Regions from separate parts of the Marinobacter sp. NP-4(2019) genome, predicted to be linked through region 2. Evidence: predicted binding sites of a transcription regulator. Region 2 holds the regulator's gene; the other holds the start of a gene.
The links. The regulator sigma-54, encoded in region 2, starts transcription at its own class of promoters, with help from an activator protein. The targets are predictions, from matches to a motif close to ANTGGCATNNANNTTGCTNT.

Region 1 (7,037 bases), 1.8 Mb from region 2:
CGCGCCGCTCTGGCCATGGTGTTTGCCATGAAGCCTGCGCTGATCCTCGCGGATGAGCCGACCGGTAGTCTCGATCGTCACACTGCTGAAGACGTCACCGGGCAGCTCTTTGATCTTCAGGCCCGTTATGGCTGCGGTCTGATCCTGGCCACCCACGACATCGAACTGGCCACCCGATGCAATCACCACCTGGACCTCGGGCACCAGCCCGAAGCCTGAGCCCGCCATGACTGTTGCCACCGCCCTGTTCAGCCATTATCGCCGACACCCGCTGCAGCTGCTGGCGCTGGCGTTGATGATTGTGCTGGCCACCACCTTGTGGACCGGTGTCACTCATCTTACCGAGCGCGCACGAGCCAGTTTCGTCCAGAGTGAGCAGGCCATAGCCGGCCAGCAACAGCTGGTGCGGAAGGATGGGCGGGAGGTATCCGTACAGGATTTTGCCTATCTGCGGCGTCAGGGGCTCTGTGTGATGCCCTGGCTGGAGGTTCAGCGGCCACCGCCGGAAGGTCGTGTAATTGGTGTGGACCCGTTCGCCAGCGCCTGCTTCGGGAACGATGCGCCCGGCCAGGCCCGGGAGGATGCGCTGAACGGGGAGCCTTTCCTGGATATTGCTGAGGCGGCGGACATGGTTGAGCGGGGAAGCCCGGGCGAACTGTCGCTTCTGGTGCCGGTCAACGTCGCTGCCGGAGATCTTCCTCCTGGCTACAGTGTGAACGAGTTTTCCCTCGGACCGACCACGGGTGAACTCGGGGAGAGCTTCCTGTTGAATCTGGATGCCCTGGGGGTGCTGGTGCTGCTGATTACTGTGCTTCTGGTGCGTAGTGTGTATCAGTTGGGGGTGGTGCAACGCCGCGAGAGTTTCGCGTTGTTGCGTCGTTTTGGTGTGCCCGCCACCCGGGTTCAGGCCCTGTTGCTGGCCGAGATGATCGGGCTGGCGTTTATCTGTGTGCTCCCTGGAATCTGGCTGGGGCGGTGGCTGGCGGGGTTGTTGGGTGGTGGTTTTGGTCAGGTCCTGGAAAACCTGTTCGATGCGCCCCTGTACGCGGTGGATGATGGTGGCTTTACGATGCCCGCGCTGGTGATGGGGGCCGTAGTCTTGTTGGCCTGCTTTACCGATAAGCGAGTGTTGAAACGGCTGCCCGGGGTGACGGGAAGCGTAGCGGTCTCGTGGTTCGGTGTGCCTGTTCTTGGGCTGGGCCTGGCCGTGGTAGCCTGGCCGTTTAATCTTGCCTGGCTGTTTGTGGGTGTTGCCCTGGTGTTCGTGGCCGTGGGGCTGCTGACGCCACGACTTCTCTCAGGTGTCGCGCAATGGGGGGTCGAGGGTGCGGACGCCATAGGACGATGGCAGCGACGGGAACTGGCGGTGTTGTTCCGCCGTCTGGCTCTGCCGGTGGTGGCGCTGCAATTTGCGGTTGCCATGGTGCTGGCGATTCAGGCACTGGTGACGACTTTCGAGGACACCTTCGAGCGTTGGCTGGCCCAGCGTCTGCAAGCGGGGTTCTATGTGGAGGTGCCCACGCAAGCTGCGGCGGAGGATGGGGTTCGCTACCTTGAAAGCCTGTCAGGGGTGGGGGACTGGCATCTCGTTCGGCGTGGTACCACAGAGGTGGTGCGGGAAACGACGGGTGACCGCGGCCTCTCGTCAGTGCCAGCGGACGTGTTCTCTATTTCTCCGATTGGACCGTTGGTTATGGGCTGGACCTTGCTCGATGCGGCGCCGGATGCCTGGGAAAAGCTGGCAGCCGGTCAGGGAGTAATGGTGAATGAACAGCTGGCGCGACGTCAGGGGTATGGGCCCGCTGATCCAATCAGATTCACCCTCGGCGAGCAAACCCTGGAACTCCCGGTGGTTGGTGTGTATGCGGATTATGGTAGACCTGAGGGGGAGATCCTGGTTGCCGGTCAGATCCTGCCGGAGACATTCACCGCCCGCTTTCAAAGTCTTTCCCTGAACCCGGGCAGGCTGACCATGGCGGAGATCGAGCAGGGCCTGGCGGCCGTCTGGAACAACGATCATCTCACGGTCCGGGATAACGCCAGTATCCGGTCCCTGGCCTCTGGGGTATTTGACCAGACCTTCCTGATTACCCGTGCCATTACCGTGCTGACGTTGGTGCTGGCGGGAACGTCGTTGCTGATCATGGGATGGGTGTTCTTCACCACCCGGGCCTGGTACTACCGCTTGTTGTTTATTTGGGGGCTCTCCAGTAGAGAAGTGGCTGGCCAGCTCCGGTGGCTGGCCCTGTCGCTGACCGGCGCGGTTGCTGTGGCGGCCCTGCCATTGGGCCTATGGCTGACGTGGGTGTTGGTCAGCCGCATCAATCCACTGGCGTTTGGCTGGTCCCTGCCCATGACCGTGTATCCGGGATTCTGGCTGGAAATGTTGGTGCTGTGCCTGATGATTGGCCTGGCGATCGCGCTATTGATGCGCAGACAACTCGGGGCCGGGGTTCCTGCTCCAGCCATGGCCAACGTCACTGGTGGAGGTGAGCGATGACGCAAAGTTCTCAATCGCTTCGATGGGCGGCGCTTGCGTTTACCCTTACCCTGACGGCCTGCTCGGAAACGCCGGAATCCACCGGGTTTGCCGGCCTGGCTGAACAAGTGGATGAGAAAACCTTTGCCCAGCCGGCGCCGGGAGATCGGTTGCGGTTTCCTGAGGATTTCGGGCCCCACCCGCGACACCGCATTGAGTGGTGGTACCTGACCGCCAATCTCACCACCGATCAGGGCGACCCGCTGGGTCTGCAATGGACCCAGTTCCGCCAGGCCATGGTCGCCCGCGATCCCGATGGACCCGCGCCCGAAGCGGATAGTTGGCCTTTGGAGGCGGCCTGGATGGCCCATGCGGCAGTGTCCTTCAGGGGGCAACACCGGTTTGCCGAAAAACTGGCCCGGGGTGATATCGGGCAGGCGGGTGCGATGGCTGATCCCTTTGAGGTCTGGCACGACGACTGGCATTTGCAGGTGGCGGATGATGGCCACTGGCGGCTGCAGGTCAGCGGTGAGGGCTGGTCCTATGATCTGCAAGTGGCGGTTACTGGAGAGCCGGTCGCCCATGGCGATCATGGCTTCAGCCCCAAATCCGCCAGTGGCGAGGGTTCCATGTACTTCAGCCTGGTGGATCTGGCCATTGAAGGAGAGGTAATGCTCGACGGTGAAACGTTTGGAGTCTCGGGGCACGGCTGGTTCGACCGGGAATGGAGCAGCCAGTTTCTGAAAGCCGGCCAACAGGGCTGGGACTGGTTTGCGTTGCACCTGGAGTCCGGGGACAAGCTGATGATGTTCCGCTTGCGCGAAGCAGGCGGGGATTTCCTCTCTGGGACGTGGGTGACGCCGGAGCGGGAAGTCATTCCGTTAGGGGCGGATGCGATGACGCTGGAGATGGTCGAGCAGCGCGACACCGCTGCCGGCAACGTACCGGTCCAGTGGCAAATACACATTCCCGGTCGACAGGCCGAATTGACCGTGGCAGCGCCGCCAGGCGAATACTGGAACGACGGCTTGTTTCCCTACTGGGAAAGCCCGGTCAGCGTCAGCGGTAGCCATCGGGGCGAGGGCTACATGGAGCTGACCGGGTATTAGTATTAAGGCCTCAGTCCATTGAGGTGGCGCCGATTTTATGGATGCTTACGTCGGCGCCGTTGAATTCTTCTTCCTGGGTCAGGCGAAGGCCGGAGATTGCGTTAATCACGCCATATACAATCAGCCCGCCAATGAAGGCCACCAGAACGCCGGCGATGGAGCCGACAATCTGGGACATGAGGCTGACGCCCCCCAGTCCACCCAGGGCTTCCTGGCCGAAGATACCGGCAGCAATGGCACCCCAGACGCCACACACGCCGTGCAGCGGCCACACACCCAGCACATCGTCGAGACGTTCGATTTTGGCCTGGGCCCATTCGAACAGGTACACGAACACGGCTCCGGCAACACCGCCGGTCACCAGTGCACCGACCGGGTGCATCAGGTCCGAACCGGCACACACTGCCACCAGGCCGGCCAGTGGGCCGTTATGGATAAAGCCCGGGTCCTTTTTACCGACCAGCATGGCGACCAGTACGCCGCCGACCATGGCCATCAGACTGTTGACCGCCACCAGGCCGCTGATGCCGTCCAGGGTTTGTGCGGACATCACGTTAAAGCCGAACCAGCCTACGGTCAGAATCCAGGCGCCGAGGGCCAGGAACGGGATGTTGGACGGTGCAAAGGCGACTACGCGCCCATTGCGGTAGCGTCCGTTACGGGCGCCGAGCAGCAGGACCGCGGCCAGGGCGATCCAGCCACCCACGGCGTGCACCACAACGGAGCCGGCGAAGTCATGGAAGCCTGCACCAAACTGGGTCTCCAGCCAGGCCTGGAAGCCGTAATTACCGTTCCAGATCAGACCTTCGAAGAATGGATAAACGAAGGCCACGATCAGGCCGGAGGCAATCAACATGGGGTAGAACTTCGCCCGCTCGGCAATGCCGCCGGAGACGATGGCGGGAATCGCGGCGGCAAAGGTCATCAGGAAGAAAAACTTGACCAGATCGTAGCCATTGGCGGCGGTCAGTTCCGAGGCGCCGGCCATGAAGTGGCTGCCGTAGGCAATGTAGTAGCCGATGAAGAAATAGGCGACGGCAGAGACACCGAAGTCGGTCATGATCTTCACCAGGGCGTTGACCTGGTTCTTGTGCCTGACGGTGCCCACTTCCAGGAAGGCAAAGCCGGCGTGCATGGCCAGCACCATAATGGCGCCGATGAGTATGAACAGCGTGTTGGCGCTTTCGGTCAGGGTATGTACTGCACTCGTGATGTCCACGGGTTTTCTCTCCTGATAGGTAAGGTTGCTGCCTCTTACCGGGCAGTGCGTGCATTGATGGAGTGCGTTGTTAGCAAGAGATGTTCCAAAACAATGCAAACCAATGGAGAGAAGGGGGTTGGAGGGGGTGTTTGCCAGAGGCGAATGACAATTTTCGGGGTTTTCGCACTATATGGGTGCAAAATTCATTGATTTGCACCAATTTGGTCTTCCTGGTGCTCTTTCCAGGCGGCATAGCGGTGGAGGTCTGATTCCACCAGCTTCAGGCACAGGGCCACCACGCCGGCATCATCCAGAAAGCCGATGCCGATCAGCAGATCCGGGATAACATCCAGCGGGTTCAGAACATAAATAAGAGCGCCGGCAATGGCGGCGATGCTTTTCCAGGGCACATCGCGATAACTGCCGTTCCAGTAGTCGCGGATCATGCCAAACATCAGCCTGATGTCTGCGCTGAAGCGTTTGAGCTTACCGCTTCCTTTCACTTTCTCTTCTATGGCGCGTTGCCGGGCCAGCAGGTCTTCAAGGTCATCACGGTGGACCTTGTCAGCTTCTGCGTTCAACTGTGTCTCTGCATTCTTCTCGGTAAAGACCGGCATGTGTCTGATCCTGTCAGATTGAGTGTGGCCAAGTTACCACCAGGCCTTGCCCCACATCTCCGGGTTGGCCCAGTTGTCCGGGTTGTTCCAGGCCCGTTTGTGGTTGTAAGTGTCGATATTGTAGGTGTAGAGCGTTGACGGTTCACCATCGCTCTCCAGTTCCGCCTGTCGGCGGAAGCCCAGGGCAATAAAGTCAGTGAAACTCCAGCCGTGATCCGGTTTGACCACCACGGCAATCTGATGGGTGCCGTAGTTTCTCAGTTGACCCAGAAGGATCTCCCCCTGAGCCCGGGGAAGATGCTCCAGAACGTCGGTCACCAGTGCCAGGTCCTGGATCTCGGGCAGTGGAAATGCGTCTTTGAGCGAAGTTTCTGTCAGTGTCGTTAAATGACTGTGTTTGTTGTGTAACTGCCAGTGCCTGCCCGCTTCTTCCGCCAGCACCCCGCAAACCAGCAGCGTTTGTGGTTGGGTGGTATCAATAATTCTTGCAACGGCTTGATGGGGTGTTGTCATAAGAGGCCCAGGATACGGATGTGTGAACCAGTATCCCATTTGCAAAAGGCGCCAGGCAACAGGCCGGGGGAGTAAGTGTGGGCCGCGATTGGCCGGCTATCCGGCCTCGTTTCTATTGGCCGATAAGGCTAATTTTCTTGTCATTAAAGGCAATATTTAAACGGGAGAAGTGGTGTTAAGGTCCTGTGATGCAATCGACATTTGACCTGGCCTTTATAGGTGTTTTCTTGAACTGGGTCCATTGACGGTTGCAAAGAAACCTGACTGTTAGTAACAAAAAGCATAACAAAACCTGTCGCGTTATAAGCGGCATATGCTCTACGTTTAAACCATACAACAAGCCATGCGAAGGAGTTTGCCATGAGCATCCAAAGGATCAACAACTTGTCTACACGTATTGTCGCCAACCTGCAGACCAGGAAGTTGCCGCTTAAGTCAAAACAGAAAGGTGCCTCCGCGCTTGAATATATTGTTCTTGCAGCAGTGCTGGTGGGGCTTCTCACTTTCGCTCTGGCAGACGATACAATTCGAACTCAGGTGCAAACATTCTTTTCCAACCTGTTCACTGATGCCACGACTGCTGGTGATTGAGGCAACTCTAACTTTTCCGGTGAGAGGCGTGAGTCATGCGAGCTAGTCGCGGGGCAGTCGCTCTGGAATTTCTGCTCCTGTTTCCTATGGTCGTCGCCATGCTTTATGGGGCGGCGGCCTACGGTATCCTATTCTTCGGGAAATACGAGATGCAGAGTGTCGTGGACCAGGCCGTCTCATCTGCCTTGCGGGTGGATCGTACCTGGTATTCAGCCGATGAACTCTCGGGCCAGGTTGTGACCACCGCCAATGCGGCTCTGGCGAAAGGCTGGGCGTTGAAATCCCAACGCCTGAGGGCCGGAGCGGAAATCACTGGTGATGAATGTCAGGTGGATGGTTCGGGCAGCTTCCTGACTTGTACCCTCTCCCGCGATAACAAGGCCGAGCCCATGGTTCCTCAATTGACGTTCGGGTTTCTGGGGAAGTTTCCGCCCATGCCTGACACAATGAGTGCGGAAGCAACCATGGCCTTCTAGTTTGGATGACTAAGGCACAATAACAATGAACAAAAGACTGATTTATGCGTT
Region 2 (7,037 bases):
CCGGAATCCGGCTTCAACTGACCGCCGATCAGCCGCAACAGGGTGGTCTTCCCGGTTCCGCTCGGCCCCATGATGGCGGTAATTTTGCCGCGGGGGATTTCGAGGGTCACACCATCAAATATACGCCGGCCCGAGCGCGAGAAAACCACATCCGTCAATGTTATGTATGCTTCCGAAGCCATAAGCCATCCCTTTCAATCAGGCGCATACATTATGCGAAGCAGATTGGAAGCTCAATCCACACAACACAAAATGTCCTGATGGCAATGATCAGTTTCCCTGAACAAGGCCCCATAGCCTCGTGAAGTGATATACTCCCGCCAAACCAACCAGTGTCCCAAATGACGACAAGGTGCGAGCCGAAAACACCATGAGCGACAGCGACAAGACCATAGCCGACATCAAGCAGACCTACCGGGACTCGGCGCTCCGAGCCATCGAGATAGAAAAAGAGGCCATTGTGTCCCTGCTGGATCGCATCGACGATCACTTTGTCCGTGCCTGCGAGGTCATCATGGCTTGTCGGGGACGCGTGGTGGTAACCGGCATGGGCAAATCGGGCCACATTGGCAACAAAATTGCCGCCACCCTCGCCAGCACAGGTACGCCCTCTTTCTTCGTACACCCCGGCGAAGCCAGTCATGGCGATCTGGGCATGATCACCGGACAGGACGTGGTGCTTGCCATTTCCAACAGCGGTAACACCAGCGAAGTGGTCACCATCCTTCCGTTGCTGCGTCGTATGGGTGCCCCGCTGATCAGCATGACCGGCAATGCAGATTCCACCCTGGCAAAAGAAGCGGTGGCCAACCTTGATGTCAGTGTGGCCCTGGAAGCCTGCCCCCTGGGACTGGCCCCCACCTCCAGTACCACGGCCACCCTGGTAATGGGGGATGCCCTGGCGGTCGCGCTACTGGAAGCTCGCGGCTTCAGTGCGGAAGACTTCGCTTTCTCCCACCCTGGCGGCAGCCTGGGTCGCCGGTTGCTCCTGCGGGTTTCCGACATCATGCATTCCGGCGACCGCATCCCCCGCGTCACCGAAGACACCACCCTCAGCGGCGCATTGCTTGAAATGTCCCGCAAGGGACTGGGCATGACCACGGTGGTGGACGCGGACGGTAACCTGACCGGTGTCTTCACCGATGGCGATCTGCGTCGCACGCTGGACAGATCCTTTGACGTCCACACAACCCCCATTCACCAAGTCATGACCCATAACGGCAAAACCATCCAGGCCGACCACCTGGCCGCCGAGGCGTTAAACATCATGGAAGAAATGAAAATCAACGCCCTGCCCGTCACGGATGAAAATGGCCAACTGGTCGGCGCCATCAATATGCACGACCTGCTCCGCGCCGGCGTTATCTGAGGAGGCAAGCAATGACCGATACCCTGCGCCCGCAATGGCCGGCCCGCATTCTCGGCAAAGCCGCCAATATTCGCCTGCTCGCCCTGGATGTAGACGGCATCATGACCGATGGCAAACTGTTTTTCAGTGCCACGGGCGATGAAATGAAAGGCTTTAATATTCTGGATGGACTGGGTCTGAAACAGGTCATGGCCGCCGGCATTACCGTCGCCGTCATCACCGGGCGCACCTCGCCACTGACTCAAAAACGCATGAGCGACCTCGGCATCCCGCACCTGATGCAGGGCCGCGAAGACAAGAAGGTGGCGCTGCAGGAACTGGTCGAATCCCTTGGTGTCAGCCCCGACGAGATCGCCTATATGGGCGATGATCTGCCGGACCTGCCCGCCATCCGCTTTGCCGGCCTGGGCATTACCGTTCCCAACGGCTACTGGCTGGTTCGCGAACAGGCGGATGTATGTACCTCGGTCCCCGGTGGCAGCGGTGCGGTTCGGGAGGCCTGTGACCTGTTGCTGACCGCCTGCGGCCAGCTCGACACCACCCTGGCCGCCTACACCCTGGCCGACTGAAGGACCCGTCGCGATGAGAGGCAACCTGCTCCCCACCCTGTTACTGGTCGACCGTCCCTGGCTGAGAACCCTGGCACTGGGCTGCACCATTGTGGCTCTGATCGTGATGATGTGGCAGAGTGACGAGCCTCAGGAACCGGTGGACGCAGCGGCACTGAGAGGGCAGTCCGAACCCGATGGCTTTGTCGTCAACGGTCGCTACCTTTCATACGATGAAACCGGCAAACTCAATGTGCGCTTTGAAAGCCCGCGTATTGAGCAGTTTGAAGCCAGCAACAGGGCCATCATGGAATCCCCACGGGCGGAACTATTTGGTGAGGGTGAGTCCGAACCCTGGCACCTGAGCTCGGATACCGGAACTTACCGTGAGGCGGATGGCCTGCTTCACCTCAAAGGTAACGTCAAGGTGATTCGCACTGCCGGTGACCGCCGGGGCATCCTGACGACTTCCAGGCTGACGCTGGACAACAACAGCCGCACGGTCTACACCGACGCTCCGGTCACGCTGACCGATTCATTCAGCGTGACCCGGGCAACCGGAATGAAGGCCTGGATAGATGCCCGCATTCTCGAACTCGACTCACAGGTGGAAGGACGCTATGAACCTGGCCAACAAGCCAATCCGTAATTTTACCGCAGCGCTGGCAGCACTCCTGTTTGCCGGGTCAGCAGTTGCTTTCAGCCTGGACTCCGACACCCCGATTACCGTCAAAGCCAACAGCGCACGGCTGGATGACAGCAAGGGGGTTGCCACCTACACCGGAGACGTCACCCTGACCCAGGGAGCCACTGAGCTGACCGCCGACAAAGTGATCCTCTACCGTGATGAGAACGGCCTGCGGCGAATCGAAGCCACCGGGCAACCAGCCCACTACCGGCAACCCGCGCGGAACGGCGAAGGAGAAACCGACGCTCGCGCCCTCAACATCACCTACTCGGCCCCGGAAAACCGGCTGACATTTGAACGGGAAGCAGTGATTGAACAGAATGGCAACCTGTTCCGCGGCAACATCATTCATTATGATAGCGTCGACCGTGTCGTCACCGCAGAAGGGTCCGCCAGCAACGGCAATGGCCGTGTTGAGATGGTTATCCAGCCACGCAGCAGTCAAAACAGACAGGATTCGGATGGCAGTTCTCAGGGCCAGTAATCTGGCAAAAAGCTACAAACACAAAAAAGTGGTCCTTGACGTCTCCCTGGAGATTCGCAGTGGCGAAATTGTTGGCCTGCTGGGTCCCAATGGAGCAGGCAAGACCACCTGCTTCTACATGATCGTAGGACTGGTATCGGCGGATAATGGCCGCATCACCATCGACAGCAAGGACATTACGCCACTACCGATGCATGGTCGTGCCCGCAAGGGGATTGGCTACCTGCCCCAGGAAGCGTCGGTGTTCCGCAAGCTGACGGTGCGGGACAATATCATGGCGATCCTGGAGACCCGCAAGGAACTCAAACGGGCGGATCGCGAGGCCAAACTGGAAGAGCTGCTGGAAGAGTTCCACATTACGCACATCCGCGACAGCTTGGGCATGGCGCTGTCCGGCGGTGAGCGGCGGCGGGTGGAGATTGCCCGGGCGCTGGCGATGGAACCGGCGTTCATCCTGCTGGATGAACCCTTTGCCGGTGTCGACCCCATTTCGGTCAGCGACATCAAACAGATTATCCGGCACTTGCGGGACAAGGGGATCGGGGTATTGATTACTGATCACAACGTGCGTGAAACCCTGGACATTTGCGAGAATGCCTACATCGTTTCAGGCGGCCACATTATTGCTTCCGGAAATTCGGAGGAAATCCTGGCCAACCAGCAAGTGAAAGAGGTCTACCTCGGAAATGAATTCCGGCTTTGACCGGCGTCATATTCCAGAGCCGGTTTTACCATGACCCAATTGTCATGTCAGTGACAAGCAAGTACACTCGGCAAAGAACTTGCTTGGTCTGGCAAGTAGCCAGCATACAACGAATTTTTTTTGCAATCACTCGTTTACTGGGTGACGGATCCTGAACCATGGTTATGAAAGCGTCATTACAGTTAAAACTGGGTCAGAGCCTGACCATGACGCCCCAGTTGCAGCAGGCGATCAGGCTTCTGCAACTCTCTACTCTCGACCTTCAGCAGGAAATCCAGCAGGCTCTGGACTCCAACCCCATGCTGGAAACCTCGGAAGACGACGATACCCCGGATGCCAATACCTCCGAGCAGGACCACGAAGAGTCCCCGAAGTCCGAGGAAACCGCTTCGGCGACGGAGTCCACCTCCGACTGGGATGAATCCGAGAACGGTCCCGACTGGGCATCGGAGAATGACATTCCCGATAACATTCCGGACGATTTGCCAGTAGATACCGCCTGGGATGACATCTACCAGTCAGCACCGGCACCGGCGGCCCGCAATGAAGACGAGAACGACAGCGACTTCGAAACCCGCAATTCCCCGACCGAGACCCTTCAGGACCATCTCGAATGGCAGTTGAACCTGACCCCCCTGAGCGAACGGGACCAGGCCATCGCCCATGCCCTGATGGACGCAGTGGATGAGCGTGGCTACCTGGCCTCATCCATAGAGGAAATCCATTCCGGACTGGTGGACGACACCGAGGACGACCCGCTGGAACTGGACGAAGTGGAAGCAGTGCTGCACCGACTGCAGCACTTTGATCCACCCGGCGTCTTTGCCTGCAATCTGCAGGAGTGTCTGCTGATCCAGCTCAACCAGTTGCCGCCGGACACCCCCTGGCTGGCCCAGGCGCGACTGGTCATTACCCATTACATCAACCTGCTGGGCAACCGGGATTACGCACAACTGCTGCGCCGTAGCCGCCTGAAGGAAGATCAGTTGCGGGAAGTGCTGGCGCTGATCACCAGTCTCAACCCACGGCCGGGCGATTCGGTAGACCGGGCCGAACCGGATTACGTCATTCCCGATGTTATGGTTCGCAAGCACAACGGCCGCTGGCGAGTCGAACTCAATCCCGACATTGCTCCCCGGATCCGGGTCAATGCCAGTTACGCTTCCCTGATCAAGCGCGCGGACAGCAGCGCCGACAACACCTACCTGAGGGATCAGCTTCAGGAGGCGAAATGGTTCATCAAGAGCCTGCAAAGCCGAAACGAAACCCTGCTCAAGGTGGCCACACGGATTGTCGAGCATCAGCAGGGCTTTCTGGATCACGGCGAAGAAGCGATGAAGCCGTTGATTCTGTCGGACATTGCCCAGGCCGTGGAAATGCACGAGTCCACCATTTCCCGGGTGACCACCCAGAAATACATGCATACACCCCGTGGCATCTTTGAATTAAAGTACTTTTTCTCGAGCCACGTCAGTACTGATGAGGGTGGAGAGTGTTCCTCCACCGCGATCCGTGCCATGATCAAGAAACTGATTGCGGCAGAAACTCCGAAAAAGCCATTGAGCGATAGCAAAATTGCAGCCATGCTAGGAGAACAGGGTATCAAGGTAGCCAGGCGGACCGTAGCCAAATATCGTGAGGCTATGCACATTCCGCCTTCCAATGAACGGAAACGGCTGGTTTGACCCGACTGGATCCGCCGGCAGGAATAACGCCGGCACACCGTTGGCCCTCACCGGGGTCAGCATGATGACGACAGGAGACGCCTATGCAACTCAATATTTCAGGCCATCACGTAGAACTGACTCCCTCATTGAAAGATTACGTATCAGGCAAGTTTGAAAAGCTCGAGCGCCACTTTGACCACATCAGTAACTGTCAGGTGACGCTTCAGGTTGAGAAGGTAAGGCAAATGGCTGAGGCGACACTCCACGTGATTGGTGGTGAGATTCACGCAAAGGCTGAGAATGACGACATGTATGCAGCGATTGATTCGCTGATTGACAAACTGGACCGTCAGATTCTCAAACACAAGGAAAAGAACATCGATCGTATGCATGGTAATGGTGTCCGTTAAGATACCGGTTCCCAGGCATTCAAAATAATCGAGCTGCGGCACGAACGTGCCGCAGCCTTTTTTTTACGGAATTGCAGTCGATTCATGAGCGACACATCCCTGACTATCGAAAACATTCTTGCACCGGAACTGACCCTGTGCCGAACCCCGGCATCCAGCAAGAAACGGGTTCTGGAATTCATTGCCGAGCAGGTGAATCAACAGGATTCCTCTCTCAGCGAAACCCAGATCTTCAACAACCTGATTTCCCGGGAGCGGCTCGGCAGTACCGGCATTGGCCAGGGCATCGCCATCCCTCACTGTCGCCTTGAAGGGCTTGACCGGGTGGTTGGTGTACTGCTGACGCTGGAAGAAGGGGTCAGTTTCGATGCCATTGATAATCAGCCGGTGGATCTGGTGTTTGCCTTGATTGTTCCCAAGGAAGCGACCAGCGAACACCTGGAACTGCTGAGCCAACTGGCGGAGAAATTCAACGACCGGGGATTTTGCGATCAGTTGCGGCAATGTACGGATGCACAATCTCTCTACAGCTGCATGTTGGACGGTGATAGCTGATCATTTCTGAGCGGAGGCAAAAAGGCAATGAAACTGATTATTGTCAGTGGCAGGTCAGGCTCGGGAAAAAGTACGGCGCTTCACGTGCTGGAGGATCTGGGCTTTTACTGCATTGATAACCTGCCTATCGGCCTGCTCTTCCCCTTGACGACAGAAGCCGCCAATCACAGCGATTCCCCAGGCCGCCTGGGTAAAATGGCAGTCAGTATCGATGCCCGCAACCTGGCCGGTGAGCTGACCAACTTCGAAACCATTTATCGCCAGCTCCGGGGTACCGGCGTCACCGTCGAGATTATCTACCTGGATGCGGACGAACAATCCCTGCTCCAGCGTTTCCACGCAACACGTCGCAAACACCCGCTGAGTGACGACAAAACGTCACTCCGGGAAGCCATTGGCAATGAGAAACAGCTACTGGAGCCACTGTCAAAGCTGGCCGACCTCTACATCGATACCACCGGCATGTCCATGTATGAACTGCGCGACATGGTCAAGCAGCGTATCGTCGGGCGCAAGGACCAGGAACTGGCCCTGCTGTTTCAGTCATTCGGCTTCAAACACGGCGTGCCTCTGGATTCCGACTACGTCTTCGATGTGCGCTGCCTGCCTAATC

Region 1: a site for sigma-54 is predicted at 4,878-4,897, ahead of EHN06_RS01875 (ammonium transporter). Genes of this name have one in related genera too.

What each region holds. Positions count from the first base shown of each region.
Region 1 is NZ_CP034142.1:427,460-434,496, forward strand. Features, by position in the region: gene EHN06_RS01860 (ABC transporter ATP-binding protein) at 1-219, shown strand, start outside; gene EHN06_RS01865 (ABC transporter permease) at 227-2,500, shown strand; gene EHN06_RS01870 (lipocalin-like domain-containing protein) at 2,497-3,588, shown strand; gene EHN06_RS01875 (ammonium transporter) at 3,599-4,807, opposite strand; gene EHN06_RS01880 (YkvA family protein) at 4,993-5,406, opposite strand; gene EHN06_RS01885 (DUF6231 family protein) at 5,440-5,919, opposite strand; gene EHN06_RS01890 (Flp family type IVb pilin) at 6,280-6,510, shown strand; gene EHN06_RS01895 (TadE/TadG family type IV pilus assembly protein) at 6,546-6,986, shown strand; gene cpaB (Flp pilus assembly protein CpaB) at 7,012-7,037, shown strand, end outside.
Region 2 is NZ_CP034142.1:3,101,738-3,108,774, forward strand. Features, by position in the region: gene EHN06_RS14085 (ATP-binding cassette domain-containing protein) at 1-182, opposite strand, end outside; gene EHN06_RS14090 (KpsF/GutQ family sugar-phosphate isomerase) at 371-1,369, shown strand; gene EHN06_RS14095 (KdsC family phosphatase) at 1,381-1,938, shown strand; gene lptC (LPS export ABC transporter periplasmic protein LptC) at 1,952-2,566, shown strand; gene lptA (lipopolysaccharide transport periplasmic protein LptA) at 2,538-3,089, shown strand; gene lptB (LPS export ABC transporter ATP-binding protein) at 3,067-3,792, shown strand; gene EHN06_RS14115 (RNA polymerase factor sigma-54) at 3,951-5,477, shown strand; gene hpf (ribosome hibernation promoting factor) at 5,561-5,869, shown strand; gene ptsN (PTS IIA-like nitrogen regulatory protein PtsN) at 5,954-6,424, shown strand; gene rapZ (RNase adapter RapZ) at 6,452-7,037, shown strand, end outside.